3 regions of the Brenneria nigrifluens DSM 30175 genome follow, and region 2 is predicted to be linked to each of the others. Evidence: predicted binding sites of a transcription regulator. Region 2 holds the regulator's gene; each other region holds the start of a gene.
The links. The regulator PurR, encoded in region 2, represses purine synthesis genes. The targets are predictions, from matches to a motif close to CANGCAAACGTTTGCNTG.

Region 1 (6,485 bases), 1.8 Mb from region 2:
GCGGTTTCGGAGAATTCCGTCGCTACGCGGACATCGCTCGGCACCGGAATATCACAGGTTTCCAGCAGTTTTTTCGCTTCGGGGATCAGGTCCGCTTCGTACAGGGATTTACCCACGTTATGACCCTGGGCCGCAACGAAGGTATTGGCAATACCGCCGCCGACAATCAGTTGGTCGGCGATTTTGGACAGGGAGTCAAGCACGGTCAGCTTGGTGGAAACTTTTGAACCGCCGACGATGGCCACCATCGGACGCGCCGGGTTACCCAGCGCCTTACCCAATGCTTCCAGTTCATTTGACAGCAGCGGGCCGGCGCAGGCGACGGGGGCGAATTTACCCACGCCGTGGGTGGAAGCCTGAGCGCGGTGCGCGGTGCCGAAAGCGTCCATCACAAATACATCGCACAGCGCGGCATATTTTTTGGCCAACACTTCGTCGTCTTTCTTCTCACCTTTGTTGAAGCGTACGTTTTCCAGAACGACCAGCTCGCCTTCCGCAACGTCTACGCCATCGAGATAATCTTTTGCCAGACGAACCGGGGAAGACAATTTCTCTTTCAGGTAATCGACCACCGGCTGCAGAGAAAACTCTTCGTTGTATTCTCCTTCGGTCGGACGTCCCAGGTGGGAAGTCACCATCACGCGGGCGCCCTGTTTCAGCGCGCTTTCGATGGTCGGCAGAGAAGCGCGGATACGCGCATCAGACGTCACTTTACCCTCTTTTACCGGCACGTTCAGATCCGAGCGGATCAGTACACGTTTGCCGGCCAGATCCAGATCGGTCATCTTAATTACAGACATGGTGAATCCTCTTGTTGATTCTCTTTTAAAGTTGCTTGAGCGAGGTATCGATCGCCGACCAATACCCTCGTACTAGAAACCGCAGGTCGCCATCGCCCGGGTTGTATCCAACATCCGGTTGGCAAAACCCCATTCGTTATCGCACCAGACCAGCGTTTTAATCAGATGCTGACCACTGACCCGCGTCTGCGTGCCATCAACGATGGCACTGTGGGGATCGTGGTTAAAATCGGCCGAAACCAACGGCAATTCGGTATAATCAACTATACCACGAAATGCCCCATGCGCTGATTCTTGAAATAGTACGTTGATTTCATTAACATTTACCGCTTTTTTTACGCTAACGCTTAAATCGATCGCCGTGACGTTAATCGTCGGCACCCGAACGGATATCGCCTCAAAACGATCGACGAACTGCGGGAAAATCCGCGTTATCCCCACCGCCAGTTTGGTATCCACCGGAATAATGGACTGGCTGGCGGCGCGGGTACGCCGCAGATCGTGATGATAGGCGTCAATCACCGGCTGATCGTTCATCGACGAGTGGATCGTCGTTACCGTGCCATTTTCAATACCAAACGCGTCATCCAACAGTTTAATAATGGGAATAATACAGTTGGTGGTGCAGGATGCATTCGACACGATACGGTGTTCGGCTTGTAAATTCTGATGATTGACGCCGAACACCACGGTGGCATCCAGATCGGGCGTTCCAGGGTGCGAAAAAAGCACCTTCTTCGCCCCCGCGGCCAGATGCGCTTCGCCGTCTTCACGGCTGCCATATACCCCGCTGCAATCCAGCACCACGTCAACGCCGAGCTCACGCCAGGGCAACTGCTGGATATCGGCCTGATGCAACAGTCGGATACAATCCTCTCCGACATACAGTTGATCGCATTCCTGACGAACATCCCAGGAGAAACGTCCGTGGCTGGAGTCATACTTGAGCAGGTGGGCGATCCCCTCTGCGCTTGCCAGTTCGTTGATGGCTACCACCGCAATTTCCGCCCGGCGGCCCGACTCGTACAGCGCACGCAGAACATTGCGGCCAATTCGGCCAAAACCGTTTATCGCAATACGGATCGTCATGGAACTTCCTGTGTTTTGGTGGTCGCGTCAAGCTCATAGGATAGTCAGTACGCCACAAGGAATAAACCGCTTCTTGTGCTTCCTGACCCTCCGCGCCGCTTCCCTCTGGAAGATGGCCCGATAGCGGCTGATAAAATGCAACCAACATCACAACTGAAACGCTTCAGCTAGCATAAACGAATTAGCCTGCAAAAGAAATATTCTCACTAGGCGGGTGCCAGAAGAGTGACGCACGTCATATTTCTACCTGGCAAACGGCGGGCTGGAAGGTGGTGGAGCGGCAGAAACGAAACAACCAGCAAAAAGCCGCCAGATCGCTCTGGCGGCCCAGATGGCGGCTATCGCCCGGTGCGGAATTTACTGCAACAACGCCTTAGCCTTCGTCACCACGTTATCCACGGTGAAACCGAACTCTTCAAACAGCAGCTCCGCCGGAGCGGACTCGCCGAAGCTCGTCATCCCGACAATCGCGCCGTTCAGGCCGACATACTTGTACCAGTAGTCCGCAATGCCCGCTTCGATCGCCACGCGCGCCGTCACCGCCTGCGGCAGCACCGCTTCACGGTAGGCCGCATCCTGCTTGTCGAACGCGTCGGTGGAAGGCATCGATACCACGCGCACCTTGCGCCCTTCCGCCGTCAGTTTGTCATAGGCGCCCACCGCCAGTTCGACTTCGGAACCGGTGGCAATCAGGATCACGTCCGGCTGGCCGCCGCTGTCTTTCAACACATAGGCGCCTTTCGCCACATCGGCCAGCTGCTGGGCGGTACGCTCCTGCTGAGCCAGATTCTGACGCGACAGTATCAACGCCGTCGGACCGTCCTGGCGCTCAATGGCATATTTCCACGCCACCGCGGTTTCCACCTGATCCGCCGGACGCCAGGCGCTCAGGTTGGGCGTCACCCGCAGGCTGGCCAACTGCTCCACGGGCTGGTGCGTCGGGCCGTCTTCGCCAAGGCCGATGGAGTCATGGGTATAAACGTAAATGCTGCGGATTTTCATCAGCGCCGCCATACGCACCGCATTACGGGCGTATTCCACAAACATCAGGAACGTGGCGGTATAGGGAATAAAGCCGTCGTGCAGCGCGATACCGTTGGCAATCGCCGTCATGCCGAATTCACGCACGCCGTAGTGGATATAGTTGCCCGCATGGTCTTTATCCAGCGATTTGGAGCCGGACCAGATGGTCAGGTTGCTCGGCGCCAGATCGGCGGAACCGCCGAGGAATTCCGGCAGCAGTTTACCGTAGGCTTCCAGCGCGTTCTGCGAGGCTTTACGGCTGGCGATCTTCGCCGGGGTCGCCTGCAACTGCTCAATGAATTTCTGCGCGTCGGCCTGCCAGTTATCCGGCAGGGCGCCGTCGGTACGGCGCTTGAATTCCGCGGCCAGTTCCGGGTAAGCGCTGGCATAGGCGGCAAAGAGCTCATCCCAGGCGGCTTCTTTGCGCTGACCGGCGGCTTTCGCATCCCACTCGGCGTAAATCTCCGCGGGAATGTCAAACGGCGGGTACTTCCATCCCAGCTGTTCGCGAGACGCGGCGACCTCGCCGTCGCCCAGCGGCGCGCCGTGGGAATCGTGCGTGCCGGCCTTGTTCGGCGAACCGAAACCAATCACGGTTTTACACATCAGCAGCGACGGCTTGTCGGTCACCAGCCGGGCCTCGCTGATAGCGCGCTTGACGGCGTCCGCATCGTGTCCGTCCACGCCGCGTACCACATGCCAGCCGTAAGACTCAAAACGCGCGGCGGTGTCGTCGGTAAACCAGCCCTCGACATGGCCGTCGATAGAGATGCCGTTGTCATCATAAAACGCGGTCAGTTTGCCCAGTTTCATGTTGCCCGCCAGCGAGCTGACTTCGTGGGAAATCCCTTCCATCATGCAGCCATCGCCCAGGAAGACATAGGTATGATGGTCGACAATCTCGTGGCCGGGACGGTTAAACTGCGCCGCCAGCGTACGTTCGGCAATCGCCATGCCGACCGCGTTGGCGATGCCCTGCCCCAGCGGCCCGGTGGTGGTTTCCACCCCGGCGGTGTAGCCGTACTCCGGATGGCCGGGGGTTTTGGAATGCAACTGGCGGAAATTTTTCAACTCTTCAATAGGCAGGTCGTAACCGGTAAGGTGCAGCAGGCTGTAAATCAGCATGGAAGCATGGCCGTTGGACAGCACGAAGCGGTCGCGGTTAGCCCAGTGCGGGTTGGCGGGGTTATGGTTAAGGTAATCACGCCACAGGACTTCGGCGATATCCGCCATACCCATCGGTGCGCCCGGATGACCGGATTTGGCCTTTTGCACCGCATCCATGCTCAGCGCACGAATAGCATTGGCAAGTTCTTTACGAGAGGACATGCTTTACTCCAGATCGGATTGAACAGATGCCTTGACAGGCATATGGTATACTAATCAATACGTTAGCTAATAAAGACAAAGAAAAGATGACTATAAATGTACATTAAAATCAAGGTGAATGCACTTGGAACCGTGAGCAAAAAAGAGGATTTCATCTCATTTTTCCGACCGGGCGGATAGCCCACAAGAACGGCGGTCATCGGGCGCCATAGCGGCCGTGATCGGAATCCTCGCCGTCACGCGGATCTTTTTATAAACGCAGTTTTCGGTTATGTTCATGCTCGTTTATCGTTAACGCCATATAACCCACGCGACGATTCGCCGTTACTCACCGCTAATTCACTTAATGACTATCGTAGGGAGATGATTTTATGAATATTCGTACTTCTGTGCTGGCGCTCTGTATCGCCATACCGCTGAGCGCTTGCCAAAACTTTGACACAGGTACATTAATGCAGTCCGGGGCACAGGCCTTTCAGGCGGCTACCCTGAGTGATGAACAGGTAAAAACGCTCAGCGATCAATCCTGCGAGCAAATGGACAAAGAAGCCCAAATCGCGCCTGCCGGCAGCACCTACACCCAGCGTCTGAATAAAATCGCCGATGCATTAGGCCACGATATTAACGGCACCCCGGCCAACTACAAAGTCTACCTGACAAAAGATGTGAACGCCTGGGCAATGGCTAATGGCTGTATCCGTGTTTACAGCGGCCTGATGGATTTGATGACGGATAATGAAGTCGAGGGCGTTCTGGGTCATGAAATGGGGCACGTCGCGCTTGGTCACTCCCGCAGGGCGATGCAGTTGGCTTACGCGGCGACGGCGGCGCGAACCGCTATCTCTTCCACCGGCGGCGTCGCCGCCTCGTTGTCACAGTCCCAGCTTGCCGATCTGGGTGAAAAACTGCTCAATGCGCAATTCTCACAGGTACAGGAAAAGCAGGCCGATGACTATTCCTTTGAGCTGTTGAAGAAACGCGGCATCAAAACCGAAGGGCTGGCGACCAGCTTTGAAAAACTGGCCAAACTGGATGCCGGACATCAAAGCAGCATGTTTGATTCGCATCCCCCGTCAGAAGAGCGGGCCAAACATATTCGTGAACGTATTGCCGCTGAAAAGTAATGGTTACGAATTTAATAATAATTAGTCGTTGAAAACGATTTCCCCATCCGGCGCCTTACACATTCAGGCGCTTTCATGAAATCCGGCCCCCGGTTCCCTGTCGCTGAACTGAAGTCAGGGGTAAAATGATAGAAGACACCAATTAAATAGATTAATTTAATAGTTAATTGTATCAATTAATCTATTTAGACCTCCGCTTTCAACAGGATAAATTGATGTATTTTAAAGATAGCAATGATTTTACAAATCAAGCATACTGTATGTTTATGGGTATAATCGGCTTTTACCAATACAATCATAACGATACAAATCAAACGTTTTGCCATTCCACATTTTTTAAGATATTCATTGTATTAAAGATTTAAACCACTTTAGAGTAACATTTTTTTTACGGTTGAGTGACACGGGCAGCATTAATAACCACTGTTGGTTTATGTTCTTCTTAAAAAATAAACTATTATGCGTTAAAATCATGGATGTCAGAATTTTCAGCAAATGCCATTTTACTATCGTAGGCTTACGTGAGGCTCTATCCCACTCCCCTATGCTATATGTAAGGCCTGCTTATAGGTTTACCCTGCCTCATGCAAGAACGAGCGGTGTTTTTATCATTGACGGCGGCAGCGAAGGGTTTGAAGAATATTATGAGTCAGTAAGAACCTCTTTTTACAAGACGGCCTTGTTATTCATTATCATCAATAACTCCCCTTATCATCTTCCTGTGTGTATTGATAAAAAAACCATGCTTATTTCTAAATCATCACCGATGGATTTCTTTTATAAACTGCCGGACTTCATCCCTTCCCAGAACTCGCATTTACTCAATCCTGTCAGACTATCCAAATCAGAGCAGACTGTTTTTCAATATTGGACTTCGGGTTATACCGCGGAATCAATTTCAGAAATCATCGGGCTAAATAAAAAATCGGTATTGAACAGTAAATCAAGATTACTGAATAAATATGGCGTGCAGGATAAGAACTCGTTACTGCTTATCGCCAAAATTCTCTTCAAAGACACCATCGCGAAGCAGTCGTCTCATTTATCCGAATCAACAAAAAATATTACCGTTATGGGTTCGCTGGCATTCAGGTGAAAAGGATGTGCATAAGCACATCCC
Region 2 (6,485 bases):
ATTTCAATCAGCGATGCGCGCGTCGGCGGTATCGCCCGGCAGTTATTTCTTTACACAGTTTTAAGAGGCAAGCCTGATGTTTACCGGTATTGTTCAAGGCACCGCGCCGGTGGTGTCCATTGATGAAAAAGCAAATTTTCGTACCCATGTGGTGCAACTTCCGCCCGAATTACTGCCGGGATTGGTTCCCGGCGCTTCCGTGGCCAATAACGGCTGCTGCTTGACGGTAACCTCGGTGGAGGGCGATCGCGTCAGTTTTGATTTGATGAAAGAAACACTGCGGTTGACCAATCTGGGGGATATTAACGCGGGCGATATCGTCAACCTGGAGCGGGCGGCGAAATATGGCGACGAGATCGGCGGGCATATTATGTCCGGTCATATTATCTGTACGGCGGAAGTGGTGAAAATTCTGGTTTCAGAAAATAACCATCAGATTTGGTTCCGTCTGGCGGACGAATCGCTGATGAAGTATGTGCTGCATAAAGGGTTCATCGGCATTGACGGGATCAGCCTGACGATTGGTGAAGTTACCCGCAACCGCTTCTGCGTGCATTTGATTCCCGAGACGCTGCACCGCACCACGCTGGGACAGCGGCGCCTGGGGCAACGGGTGAATATCGAAATTGATCCGCAGACACAGGCGGTGGTAGATACGGTAGAACGGGTCTTGGCCAGCCGGCATGCGTCCGAGCTGCCGTCCGAGGCGTAACGCGTAAATCCGCGCCCCTGCCGGTTGGATAATCGTGCGGCTTTGGGGGACGGTTTGACGTCAGGCTATTTTAGCGCGGAACCCGTACGCCGCCTTCGATGCCGTTGATGCTGAACAGCACCTGCCATAGCTGAATATTGCGGGCGCGAAACGCGCCGGCGCAGGCATTAAGGTAGTAGCTGAACATACGGCGGAATCGCGCGGAATAGCGATCGGAAATTTCCGGCCAGTGTTGCTGGAAACGCTGGTGCCAGGCCATCAGGGTGCGATCGTAATCGGCGCCGAAGTTATGCCAGTCTTCCATCAACATATAGGGTTCGCTGGCATGGGCGATATGTTGTACGGAAGGAATGCAGCCGTTGGGGAAAATATATTTATTAATCCATGGATCGACTTTGGAGCTGGTTTTTTTGGCGCCGATGGTGTGCAGTAAAAATAACCCGTCCGGCTTAAGATTTTTACTGACCACCCGGAAATAGGTGTCGTAGTTGCGCGGTCCGACATGCTCGAACATGCCCACCGAAACCACCCGATCGAATTGCATATCCAGATCGCGATAGTCCCGCAGCAAAATCGTGACGTCCAGATCCTGGCAGCGCTGCTGGGCTAATTTTTGCTGTTCTTTGGAAATAGTGACGCCGCAAACGGAGACGCCGTACCGGCGTGCGGCGAATTCCGCCAATCCGCCCCAGCCGCAGCCGATATCCAGCAGCGTCATTCCTGGCTGAAGCTGCAGCTTTTCGCAGATCATCTCCAGTTTGTCTTCCTGCGCCTGCTCCAGGGTGGATGCCTGTTTCCAGTAGCCGCAGGAGTACTGCATATAGGGGTCCAGCATCAGCGAAAACAAGTCATTACCTAGATCATAGTGCGCTTCGCCGACTATCCAGGCGCGTTTTTTGGATTGCAGATTCATCAGCCGTGCGGCGGCGACGCGCAAAATATCTTTCAGGTGCTGAGGTATTTTTTCATCCAGTCCGGCGCGTAGTATGCGATGAAAAAAAACGTCCAGCCGCTCACATTCCCACCAGCCATCCATATAACTTTCACCCAATCCCAATGATCCTTCACGCAATACGCGTTTAAAAAAATCAGGATTCTTGACCTTGATATCAAAAGGGCGGGAACCGTTGATTTTTACATCGGCCATGTCCAGCATTTCACGCACAATCCGGGACCATGACGTATGATGACGGCCCAGTTCCTCGACATCCTCTACACATGATGAACTCATAATTTCTCCCTACCTTGCTGCTCGCGAAACACCCGCAAGGAAAGCATAGACAATTATTACCAATCGGTATCGGTGGGATCACCCATCGTCTACTCTCCGAATATCAGAGGAAAATGAAGAGAAAAAAGCCGGTACGCAAACACGTAGAGGCACTCATCCTAAGATAAATACGCAAACTCCCTATGCGCTTAACGCTCAAAGGATAGTGAATTAAATATATACCCGTCATACTTCAAGCTGCAGATGCGTTGGCTGCATTACTCGGCCCCTCCCTGGGCCTCACCCCGTTGGGGCCGCTGCAAGCAGCGTTCAAATCTGCTCCAGGCAGATTTGTCAGTCACCCGAATCACTTACTTGAGTAAGCTCATCGGGATTAAATGAGAGACATCCTGTCTCTCACCGCAGGCCAGCCGTTAGCTGGTCAAATTCGTTCCCGACGAATTTGTCCTTCCCTTGCCGCCTTCCTGCAACTCGAATTATTTAGGGTAAAAATTATGATTGTCGTGCTAAAAACTGCTGTTCAGTTTATGACTGCTTCGGCCAAGGTACAAGTATAAATTGGCCGAAGCATTGTTGGCGTGGCGCGCGTTTCCGTTCTCAGGAGTAACGTCGTTAATCGCGGAATGGGCCGTCGGCCACGGAACGGCGTTCGATAAGGGCGGGGTGTACCTCAATGGTCTGTGCGTCTTCCCTCTTGCTGGTGATGCGGTCCAGCAACATGGCGAAAGCCGATTGCCCCAGCCGTTCTTTAGGCTGATGGATGGTGGTCAGCGCCGGGGTGAAAAAGCGGGAATGGCGGATATTGTCGTATCCGATGACCGAAATATCCTGGGGAACGCGCAGCCCCAGCTCATCGGCGGCGCAGATTGCCCCCATAGCCATAATATCTCCGCCGCAGAACACCGCCGTCGGCCGGTGTTTTTGCGCCAGAATCTGATGCATCGCCTTATAGCCGGATTCAGGCTCGAAATCTCCCTGCACGATCCATTCATCATGAATCTGAATATTGGCGTCGTTCAGCGCTTTTAAAAATCCAAGATAGCGCCCGCTGCCGGTATTCCGTTCCTGAATGCCGGGAATGGCGCCGATATCCCGATGGCCGCGCTCTATAAGGTAGCGGCCCGCCATATAGCCGCCCTCAAAGGCGTTATCAATAATGGTATCGGTAAAATCGCTGTGGGCCTGCCCCCAGTCCATGACCACCATCGGAATGTTGCGATAGTCTTTCAGCATGCTGAGCAATTCAGGCGGGTATTCGGCGCACATAACCAGCAATCCATCGACGCGTTTTTGGGCCAGCATGGAAAGATAGGCGCGCTGTTTATCGAGATTGTTATGTGAGTTACACAAAATCAGCGTGTAACCTTTGGCGTAACAGCTGTTTTCGACGGCTTCAATGATTTCAGCAAAGTAGGGAGCTTCGCTTGAGGTCGCCAGCAAACCAATGGTTTTGGTGTGATTGACCTTAAGGCTGCGGGCGACGGCACTGGGTGAATAGTGTAATTCCTTGATTGCCGTCCTGACGGCGGCCCTGGTCTCTTCGGCGACGAAACGTGTTTTGTTGATCACGTGCGATACGGTTGTGGTAGAAACGCCAGCACGTTTTGCCACATCTTTGATCGTTGCCATGTAAAAATGACTCCTGAAGCGACTTACTTACAGTCGTAAGTATATTGTTAATCGTTTGCCTGCGTTTAATGTTCTCTTTCCAGATAAAAACAGGGTTTCAGAAGGAGAATGCCGAATGTTACACCTGAAGGGGCAAGGCTGGCGTTTTTCGACCGATACACCCATACGCGGCCTGTCGTCAGACAGCGGATTTTGTCCGATTTGCCACTAAAGTGGAAGCGGTAATTTATACTATTAGCGAGACGCCGGTATGAGATTTTTTTCTCAAACTATGAAAGACTGTCAATCGCAATACGCAGTTTTACCCTGAAGTTTGGACGGTCGATACTTTCTTTTGATAATTGGTGTGCGCGAAAAAGGAGACGCCTATGGATACTGACCTGAAAATATCGTTGCTGGCTACCATCGGCGCGCTGGCGATGATCTTGATATTCAGCTTTGCCGCCGTACTGAATTAACGGCCCTGGGCCGAGTCTCTTTTTTATCTTCACGGACAGGTTTAAAGCGTAAAACCTGTCCGCATTCTCTCCGCGCAGGCGTTGGCCCCTAGCCGGTTAACGAACGGTCTGGGGAGTGACCACGCGGCGTGCGCCGACATAGTGCTCCCGCCAGTAATCTTCGCTCAGTTTACTAATACGAATATCCGCGCCGCTACGCGGCGACTGAATGAATTTTCCGTTTCCCAGATAAACCCCAACGTGATCGGCCGCGCCGCGATTGTTGATGCGGAAGAACACCAGATCGCCGCTTTCCAGCTCGTTTTTGCTAATCGGCGCCGCATCGCGCAGGTGGTACATTTCATTCGCCGTGCGCGGGATAGCGATTTTGACCACGTCTTTATAGGCGTAATAAACCAGACCGCTGCAGTCAAAGCCGGTGAACGGCGATGCCCCTCCCCAGCGATAAGGTTTACCCATCTGGCCCATCAGCTTATTCATCGCCGTTAATTTGGCATGTTGAAAGCGTTTTTTATGCGCTTCGCTTAGCGTCAATCCTTTTCCCGTTTTGTCTTGCCGCGCGGCTTTGGTTTTGGAATGGGCGGAGTAAAGCCTGTGGCGGGTTTCCGGCGGCAATTTTTTGAGGTTTTTTTTAACCAGCGCCGGCGTACTGCCCGTCGTTCTTGACGGCGCCTGCTGCCGTTTATGTCTGGTGGAGCGGGGGGTTTTAGCGTTATCGGCGGTTGCAATGACTTTGACGGTAGCCGTTTTTTTACTCTTTTGCGGCGCCAAATCCGGCGTATACGGGGCCGCCTGCGCCAAATTCACCAACAGGTGGCTGAAACATAATATAAAGAGGCCGGTAAATAAGCGCATGATAGCAACGAGCGGTAATAGTCCTTAAATCGCCGATACGCACAGTATTCCCGAAAACGACATTATAAAACAGTGGGAATATCTCCTTTCTTCATACAAAATAGTGAAAAAAAGTTAATGGTGGTTTTTTCGGTGGATTTATCGTCACTGGCGCGGTGAATTATCATCCAATAAGGCCGTGCCGCGGTGAAAATATACCCACATAAAAAATAGCGTTTTTTTGTGGCTGCCGCCCTCGGTACAATATCCTTGAGTGGATGGCGCTGTAACGGCTCATCTGATAGATGGTTAATTAGCCATCCTATAGGTTAAGGAAGCAAGAGAATGACGACAACGACAATTGAAAAGATTCAGCGCCAGATCGCTGAAAACCCGATTCTGCTGTATATGAAAGGTTCGCCTAAATTGCCAAGCTGCGGATTTTCCGCCCAGGCGGTACAGGCGTTGTCTGCTTGTGGCGAACGTTTTGCCTATGTCGATATCCTGCAGAACCCGGATATTCGCGCCGAGTTGCCCAAATATGCCAACTGGCCGACGTTTCCCCAACTGTGGGTCGACGGTGAGCTGGTCGGCGGCTGCGACATCATTATTGAAATGTATCAGCGCGGCGAGCTGCAGCCGCTGATTAAAGAAACGGCGGATAAATACAAATCCCAGCAGCAAGATCAGGAATAAGTCCGCCGGGAGCCGCGTGTATAAGCGCAATGCCTGCCTTATGACGAAACCTGCCGTATAACGAAGAGAGGGGAGCGAAAGCCGCCCTCTCTTTTTGCCAGCTTGCTTAGCTTGCCGCGGAGGCGGCGGCCGGTTGGTTTTCATCCAACGCGATCGGCCATCCGCCCATCCGCTTCCAGCGGTTGACCAGTTCACAAAAGAGCAACGCCGTCTGATTGGTGTCATAGAGGGCGGAATGCGCCTGGCTGGAATCAAAAGCGATACCCGCGGCGATACAGGCTTTGGCAAGCACGGTTTGTCCCAGGACCAGCCCGCTAAGCGCGGCGGTGTCAAAAGTGGCGAAAGGATGAAAGGGATTGCGTTTAAGGCCGCAGCGCTCGGCGGCAGCCATGATAAAGCCATGATCAAAGGTCGCGTTATGCGCCACGATAATGGCCCGGTTGCAGCCCTGATCCTTCAATCCTTTGCGCACGACCTTGAATATCTCATGCAGGGCTTCGTATTCGCTGACCGCGCCACGTAACGGGTTGCCGGGATCGATGCCGTTAAACGCCAGGGCCGCGGGTTCCAATACTGCGCCCTCAAAAGGCTCAATGTGGAAATGTAGGGTTTCATCCGGCTGCAACCAACCATCGGCGTCCATTTTTAATGTTATTGCTGCGACTTCCAGCAAGGCATCGGTTTTGGCGTTAAACCCGGCGGTTTCAACATCGATCACCACCGGGTAAAACCCGCGGAAACGACCGCTCAGGGCGTTGAGGTCATTTTTATCAGCCATTAGTCTCTTAATCTTTAGCAGAATGCAGCGCGTATTATGGCAAATTTTGTCGAGAGATGCAGTATGCGCGGGAAGCCGGCGGACGCCAATCAGTCGCCCGCCGAGATTGATCAATTGCCGAGTCCCTGGCCGGATTGGGATTTTTCT
Region 3 (6,485 bases), 2.3 Mb from region 2:
CCCCGGCGGCGATGGTGTCCACCGCCTGAACCCGGTAGCCGGGGATGCGTTGCCCGTGACCTTTTTCACTCAGCCAGACGCCGCGGCTGCCCAAGGTAATCAATACGTTGGCGATGCCTTTATCGTGCAATACCTGCGCGGCGCGAGCGGCGTCTGCTTCCGTTTCGACGGCGACCCCCGTCAGGCGCTGAGCTTCGGTCTCATTAGGAGTAATCATATCGACCAGCGCCAGCAATTCATCCGGCAGTTCGCAGGCGGGCGCAGGGTTAAGGATAACGCGCGTGTGATGTTTATGCGCCAGCCGGGCTGCCGAGATAACGGTTTCCAGCGGCGACTCCAGCTGCATAAGCAGCGCGGAGGCATCAATAATCTGCTGCTGATGGCGGCCAAGATAGTCCGGCGTAACGGCGGCATTGGCGCCGGCGTTTATAGCGATCATATTCTCCGCCTCGCCGTTGACGAAAATCAAGGCCACGCCGGTGGTTTCGCCGGCGACGGCTTCCACCGCCGACACATCAATACCATCGTCGGATAGCTGCCGGCGAATGCGCGCCCCGATATCATCATCGCCGACGCAGGCGATAAACGAGATATCCGCGCCGCTACGGCCCGCCGCCACCGCCTGATTGGCGCCTTTTCCGCCGAAAGCGATACGATATTGTTTCCCGATCACCGTTTCACCGGAACGGGGAAACTGCTCCAGATTGAGAATATGGTCAGCATTAATACTGCCCAGCACCACCAGCTTGCCCGTTTTCATTGCGCCGCATTCCAACATGTTTATTATGCGCCGCCGCGGGTGCGGCGGCGCTCGCCCTGCTATTCTTTATTTTTTTACTGTTTGGTTACCAATTTCAGATCAACCGGGATAATGGCCTGTATTTTCTCACCTTTCAGCGCCTTATCAGCGGTTTCAACGCCGATGACGCCGATCTGATCGGGACGCTGCGCCACCGTTGCCGCCAGTTTACCCGACTCAACGGCCTTTACGCCGTCCTCCGTGCCGTCAAACCCGACCACCAGCACATCGGTTTTACCTGCGGTTTGCAGCGCCCGCAGCGCGCCGAGCGCCATTTCGTCATTCTGGGCGAACACCGCCTGCACGTCAGGATGCGCGGTCAACAGGTTCTGCATCACGTTCAGCCCCTTGGTTCGATCGAAGTCGGCGGGTTGGCTGGCCAGAATGGCGAATTTGTTCTTTTCGGCGGATTTTATAAAGCCCGCCCCGCGCTCACGCGCCGCGGAGGTGCCGGCAATCCCTTCCAGCTGGATGACCTTGGCGCCTTCACCCGCCTTTTTGGCAATAAAATCGCCGGCGACTTTACCGCCGAAAGCGTTATCAGAAGCAACGTGACTAACCACTTCACCGCTGCTGGCCACGCGATCGAGCGTAATTACCGGGATTTTCGCCTGATTGGCCAGCTTGATGGCGTTGCCTACCGCGTCGGAGTCGGTGGGGTTAATCAGCAACACTTTGGTGCCGCGAACCGTCAGATCCTGAACGTTGGCCAGCTCTTTAGCCGGGTTGTTCTGGGAATCCAGCACCACCAGGTTATAGCCCAGCTTGTCGGCTTCCTTCTGCGCCCCGTCTTTCATTGCCACAAAGAACGGGTTGTTCAATGTTGATACCACCAGGGCAATCGTACCTTTGGCTAATGCATTCGCGCTGACGGTCGCACTCAGCGCAACGGCGGAAACCAGAGTAGCCAGCTTTTTCATATTCATAGCGCAATTCCTGTGTGAATAAAGGTTATTTACTGCTTTTGTTATCCACCAGAACCGCCAGCAAAATGACGACTGCTTTGACGATCATCTGGTAGTAAGAGGAAACCCCCAACAAATTCAGTCCGTTATTAAGAAAGCCAAGGATCAGCGCGCCAATCAGCGTGCCGACGATACGTCCTTTGCCGCCGGCGAGGCTGGTGCCCCCCAGCACCACGGCGGCGATGGCGTCAAGCTCGTAGCCGGTTCCGGCGGTAGGCTGCGCCGACGATAAACGGGCCACTTCGATAATTCCCGCCAGGGCGGACAGCAGCCCGCACAGGGAATAGACGATGATTTTGATTTTATCCACGCTGATGCCGGACAGCCGGGTGGCGGACTCATTCCCGCCCAGCGCGTAAATATATCGGCCTAACCGGGTGTGATGCAGCATGTACCAGACCGCCGCAAATACCACGGCCATAATCCAGATCGGCGTCGGAATGCCTAGCGGACGGCCGATGCCGAACCAGCCGAAAGCGTCCGCCACATCGGAAAAGCCGGTGTTGATCGGGCTGCCGTTGGTGTAAACCATGGTGACGCCGCGCAGCAGCAGCATCATCACCAGCGTGGCGATAAACGCCTGAACCTTGCCTTTGGACACAATGACGCCGGTTCCGGCGCCGATAAGCGCGCCCAGCGCCAGCGCCCCGAAAACCGCCAACAGCGCATTAACCTCAAGGCCGACAATCGAGGCGGCGACCGCGCCGGTCAGCGCCAGCAAAGACCCGACGGAAAGATCGATGCCGGAGGTAAGAATGACCAGGGTCATTCCCACGGCCATAATGGCGTTCACCGAGGTTTGCTGCAGAATATTGAACAAATTGTTCAGGGTGAAAAAGTTGGGGCTCATGGCGGACACCACCGCAATAAGGATCAGCAGGGCAATCAGTGATTTCTGCTCCAATAGCCACTCTTTGCTGAACCAGCGCTTTGCCGCGATAGATTGGGAACTCATGTCTGACTTACTCCTGCTTTACGCCGTATTGCTTACCAACGGCCGCGGCCATCAGCGCTTCCTGGGTAGCTTGCTCAATGGAAAATTCACCGCTTAAACGACCTTCGTGCATCACGATTACGCGATCGCTCATTCCCAATACTTCGGGCATTTCGGACGACACCAGTATGATGCTCAGCCCTTCTTGTTTGAACTGATTGATTAACTGATAAATTTCTTTCTTCGCTCCCACGTCGACCCCGCGCGTCGGCTCATCGAGAATCAGTACGTTAGGGCGGGTCATCAAGCCGCGGGCGATGGCGACTTTTTGCTGATTCCCGCCGGACAGCAGCCCGATAGGCTGTTCCATGGACGGGGTTTTGATATTGAACAGACGGATAAAATCGCCCACCGCCAGCTGCTCTTCGGGATGCTTAAGCCGCCCGCCGCGACGGCTGAAGTAGCGCAGCGCGGTTAACGACATGTTCTCTTTAACCGACATGCCTAATACCAGCCCGTCGCGTTTGCGGTCTTCGGAAATATAAACAATGCCGTTCGCCAGGCCATCCTGCGGCCTGCGGGTTACCACTTCGCGGCCGTCCAGCGCCACGTAGCCCGCCGTGCGCGGCAGCGCGCCGTAAAGGATCTTCATCAACTCGGTGCGTCCGGCGCCCATCAGCCCCGCCACGCCAAGAATTTCCCCTTTGCGTACGGTAAAGCTGACGTCATCCACGCCCGGCCCGGAAAGATTTTTCACCAGCAGGCGAACCGCTCCCGGCGCCTGGTTCAGGCGCGGATATTGCTCTTCAAGCTTGCGCCCCACCATCATTTCAATCAGCCGTTCTTCCTGCAGCTCACTGACCGTGCGTTCGCCGATAAACTGACCGTCGCGGAACACGGTGACGTCGTCGCATATTTCGAAAATTTCTTTCAGACGGTGGGAAATATAGACAATGCCGCGCCCCTCGGCCTGTAGCTCTTTAATTACGCTGAATAACGACGCGGTTTCGGTATCGGTCAAAGCATCGGTGGGTTCATCCATAATGATGACTTTCGATTCAAAGCTCAGCACCTTGGCGATTTCCACCATTTGCTGATCGCCAATCGACAGTTCCGCCACCGTGCGCCGGCTGTCATAGCGCAGATTAAGCCGCTTCAGCAGTTTGTCCGCTTCCTGATACATCTTTTTCCAGTCGATGCGGCCAAAACGGTTGGTAAATTCACGGCCGAGAAAGATGTTTTCCGCGATCGTCAGTTGGGGGATCAGGTTAAGCTCCTGATGGATAATGCCGATCCCCGCTTCCTGGGAGGCTTTGGGACCGCTGAAATCCACTTCGTTTCCCAGAAAACGCACGCTGCCGGCGTCTTTGTTATAGATGCCGGTCAACACCTTCATCATGGTGGACTTGCCGGCGCCATTCTCCCCCACCAGCGCCATGACTTTCCCCGGGTAAACGTTCAATGCGGCGCCGGAAAGCGCCTTAACGCCGGGAAACGCCTTATTGATTCCTTGCAGTTGCAGTAAAGGTTGCATCGATTCCTCAGAACGTTACGCCGGCGCAAAGGATGACATTGGCATACGGGGAACATTCCCCGCTGCGAATGACCGCCCGGCTTTTTCCGCTTTGGATCTTAAAATCTTCATGACTGACATAATGCACTTCAATGGAGTTTCCCTGGTTCAGCTCAAGTTGTTTCAACTGATCAAGTAACGCTTTATGAAGTTGTGGATTTTTTTCGATAATTTCCTGCGCCAGGATCGCCGCTTCGACCTGCATCTCGCTGGTTACCGCCGCAACCACCTGTAAAAAAGTCGGCACGTTGTGGGTTAACGCCAGATCGATACGGGTAGTGGTATCGGGGATAGGTAAACCGGCGTCGCCGATAACCAGCCGATCGGTATGCCCCAGCCGGGAAATAAGCGCAGAAACCTCAGAATGTAGTAATACCGCTTTTTTCATGTTCTTTATCTCGCCAGCGAAACGTTTCGCTGGTGATGATTGTAGAAAGAGATAACGCGGAAAGGCAAAGAGAAGATTACAAAAATGTGATCGTTATCGAAACGTTTCGTTGGCGGGAAAATAAAACGGCGAATGCCGGACGAGATTATTTATAGAGTAGTCTGTAAGCTTGAGATACTCGGCCCCTCGCCACGCTCTCCTTAATAACGAAATTTGTCAATAATCTGAAAAGGTTGCATCAAATGGAAAGCGTTGGCGAAGCATCAGGGGAAACAGGGAATGGGTTCCCTTATCCCCCGTTTGCCGATTTTTAAACGATGGGCATCAGCGGGCGATTACTGGATTTTCTTCACCTGTTTGACATCCAGCTCGGCCGAGTTAAAGCCCTTGTCGAGCTCGCCTTGCAGTTCAACTTTGTCCTGCGGCGATATGGTCTGTCCGTTCCAGTATTTATCATCGATTTCAACCGTGATGGTGCCCGTCTCGTCTCGGAACAGATAATCCTCATCGCCGACGCGCTGCTCGATGTTGCCGCGCAGCGTCACCCAGCTGTCATCTTTCAGATCTTTCGCTTTTGCTACCGTGGTTACGCTGCCGTTAGGGTTTGAAAACCCGCCCTGGGCAGGCTGATGTTGCGTCGTTTTGGCGTTCGGGTCCAAAAATCCTCCGCCGCTTTGGGCGGCGAAAACCGGCGCGGAACATAACGCAGCGATAGCAAATACAGCGGCTGTCTTTTTCATAGCATCTTTTCCTTATTTATCTCTTGTCGTCGTGCAGTAAAACTGCGCGTTGTTTGTCTGACGCGACGAGTTAAACAAAATGTTCTTAACAGAATCTTAAGTATAGTTCAGTTTCTCTTATATTTATTAATCCTGTGGATCACCACCCGTTTATGGTTTTTCCGGTTGTCAATCCGGCGCGTTAAACCGTATAACATCATTGTATACAAATAGGGTGGGCGGTGATGAGAATACTGTTGATAGAAGACGATCGTCTGATTGGCGACGGCATCAAGGCCGGACTGATTAAGCTGGGCTTTAGCGTTGACTGGTTTATGCAGGGCAAAGCCGGGCTGATCGCGCTGCAAGCCGCCCCCTATGACGCCGCGATCCTTGATTTGAGTCTGCCGGAAATAGACGGGCTGGATATCCTGCGCCAGTGGCGTAAGGACGGACAAGATGAGCCGGTATTGATCCTCACCGCGCGGGACGCGCTGGAACAGCGCGTTGCCGGCCTGCAGTCGGGCGCCGACGACTATCTGTGCAAACCTTTTGCTCTGGCGGAAGTTGCCGCGCGCCTGCAGGCGTTAATCCGCCGCCGGCACGGTCAATTACAGCCCACGCTGACCCACGGCGCGGTATCCCTTGAACCGGGTTCCCGCACCGTTACCTGCAATAATCAACCGGTGGCGCTTAAATCCCGCGAGCTGGCGCTGCTTGAGCTGTTCCTGATGAACCCCCAGCGGGTGCTGACCCGTTCGCAGTTGGAAGAAAAGCTCTACGGATGGGACGACGACGTTTCCAGCAACGCCGTGGAAGTGCATATTCACCACCTGCGTAAAAAACTGGGCAGCGAATTTATCCGCACGGTGCACGGCGTCGGCTATATTCTGGGAGCGGCGCCATGACGCGCCTCAGCCTGCGTTTACGGCTGATCGCCGGTTTTGTTCTGCTGACGCTGCTTTGCTGGGGCGCCGCCGGGATCCTGTCGTGGCATCAAACCCGCGAGCATATCAACGAGCTGTTCGATACCCAGCAGATGCTGTTCGCCAAGCGGCTGGCCACCATGCATCCGGATGAAATCGAGGTGGATTCCCCCTCCCTGCC

Region 1: the regulator PurR is predicted to act here: its motif matches at 2,137-2,154, upstream of epd (erythrose-4-phosphate dehydrogenase).
Region 3: the regulator PurR is predicted to act here: its motif matches at 4,674-4,691, upstream of rbsD (D-ribose pyranase).

What each region holds. Positions count from the first base shown of each region.
Region 1 is NZ_CP034036.1:652,817-659,301, reverse strand. Features, by position in the region: gene pgk (phosphoglycerate kinase) at 1-800, opposite strand, end outside; gene epd (erythrose-4-phosphate dehydrogenase) at 873-1,889, opposite strand; gene tkt (transketolase) at 2,247-4,241, opposite strand; gene loiP (metalloprotease LoiP) at 4,613-5,365, shown strand; gene EH206_RS02985 (LuxR C-terminal-related transcriptional regulator) at 5,838-6,461, shown strand.
Region 2 is NZ_CP034036.1:2,457,673-2,464,157, reverse strand. Features, by position in the region: gene EH206_RS11545 (riboflavin synthase) at 77-712, shown strand; gene cfa (cyclopropane fatty acyl phospholipid synthase) at 783-1,943, opposite strand; gene purR (HTH-type transcriptional repressor PurR) at 2,556-3,572, opposite strand; gene cydH (cytochrome bd-I oxidase subunit CydH) at 3,941-4,030, shown strand; gene EH206_RS11520 (C40 family peptidase) at 4,127-4,885, opposite strand; gene EH206_RS11515 (Grx4 family monothiol glutaredoxin) at 5,210-5,560, shown strand; gene rnt (ribonuclease T) at 5,667-6,338, opposite strand; gene gloA (lactoylglutathione lyase) at 6,449-6,485, opposite strand, start outside.
Region 3 is NZ_CP034036.1:4,766,547-4,773,031, forward strand. Features, by position in the region: gene rbsK (ribokinase) at 1-760, opposite strand, end outside; gene rbsB (ribose ABC transporter substrate-binding protein RbsB) at 835-1,725, opposite strand; gene rbsC (ribose ABC transporter permease) at 1,751-2,719, opposite strand; gene rbsA (ribose ABC transporter ATP-binding protein RbsA) at 2,727-4,232, opposite strand; gene rbsD (D-ribose pyranase) at 4,240-4,659, opposite strand; gene EH206_RS22410 (YgiW/YdeI family stress tolerance OB fold protein) at 4,995-5,399, opposite strand; gene qseB (quorum sensing response regulator transcription factor QseB) at 5,624-6,286, shown strand; gene qseC (quorum sensing histidine kinase QseC) at 6,283-6,485, shown strand, end outside.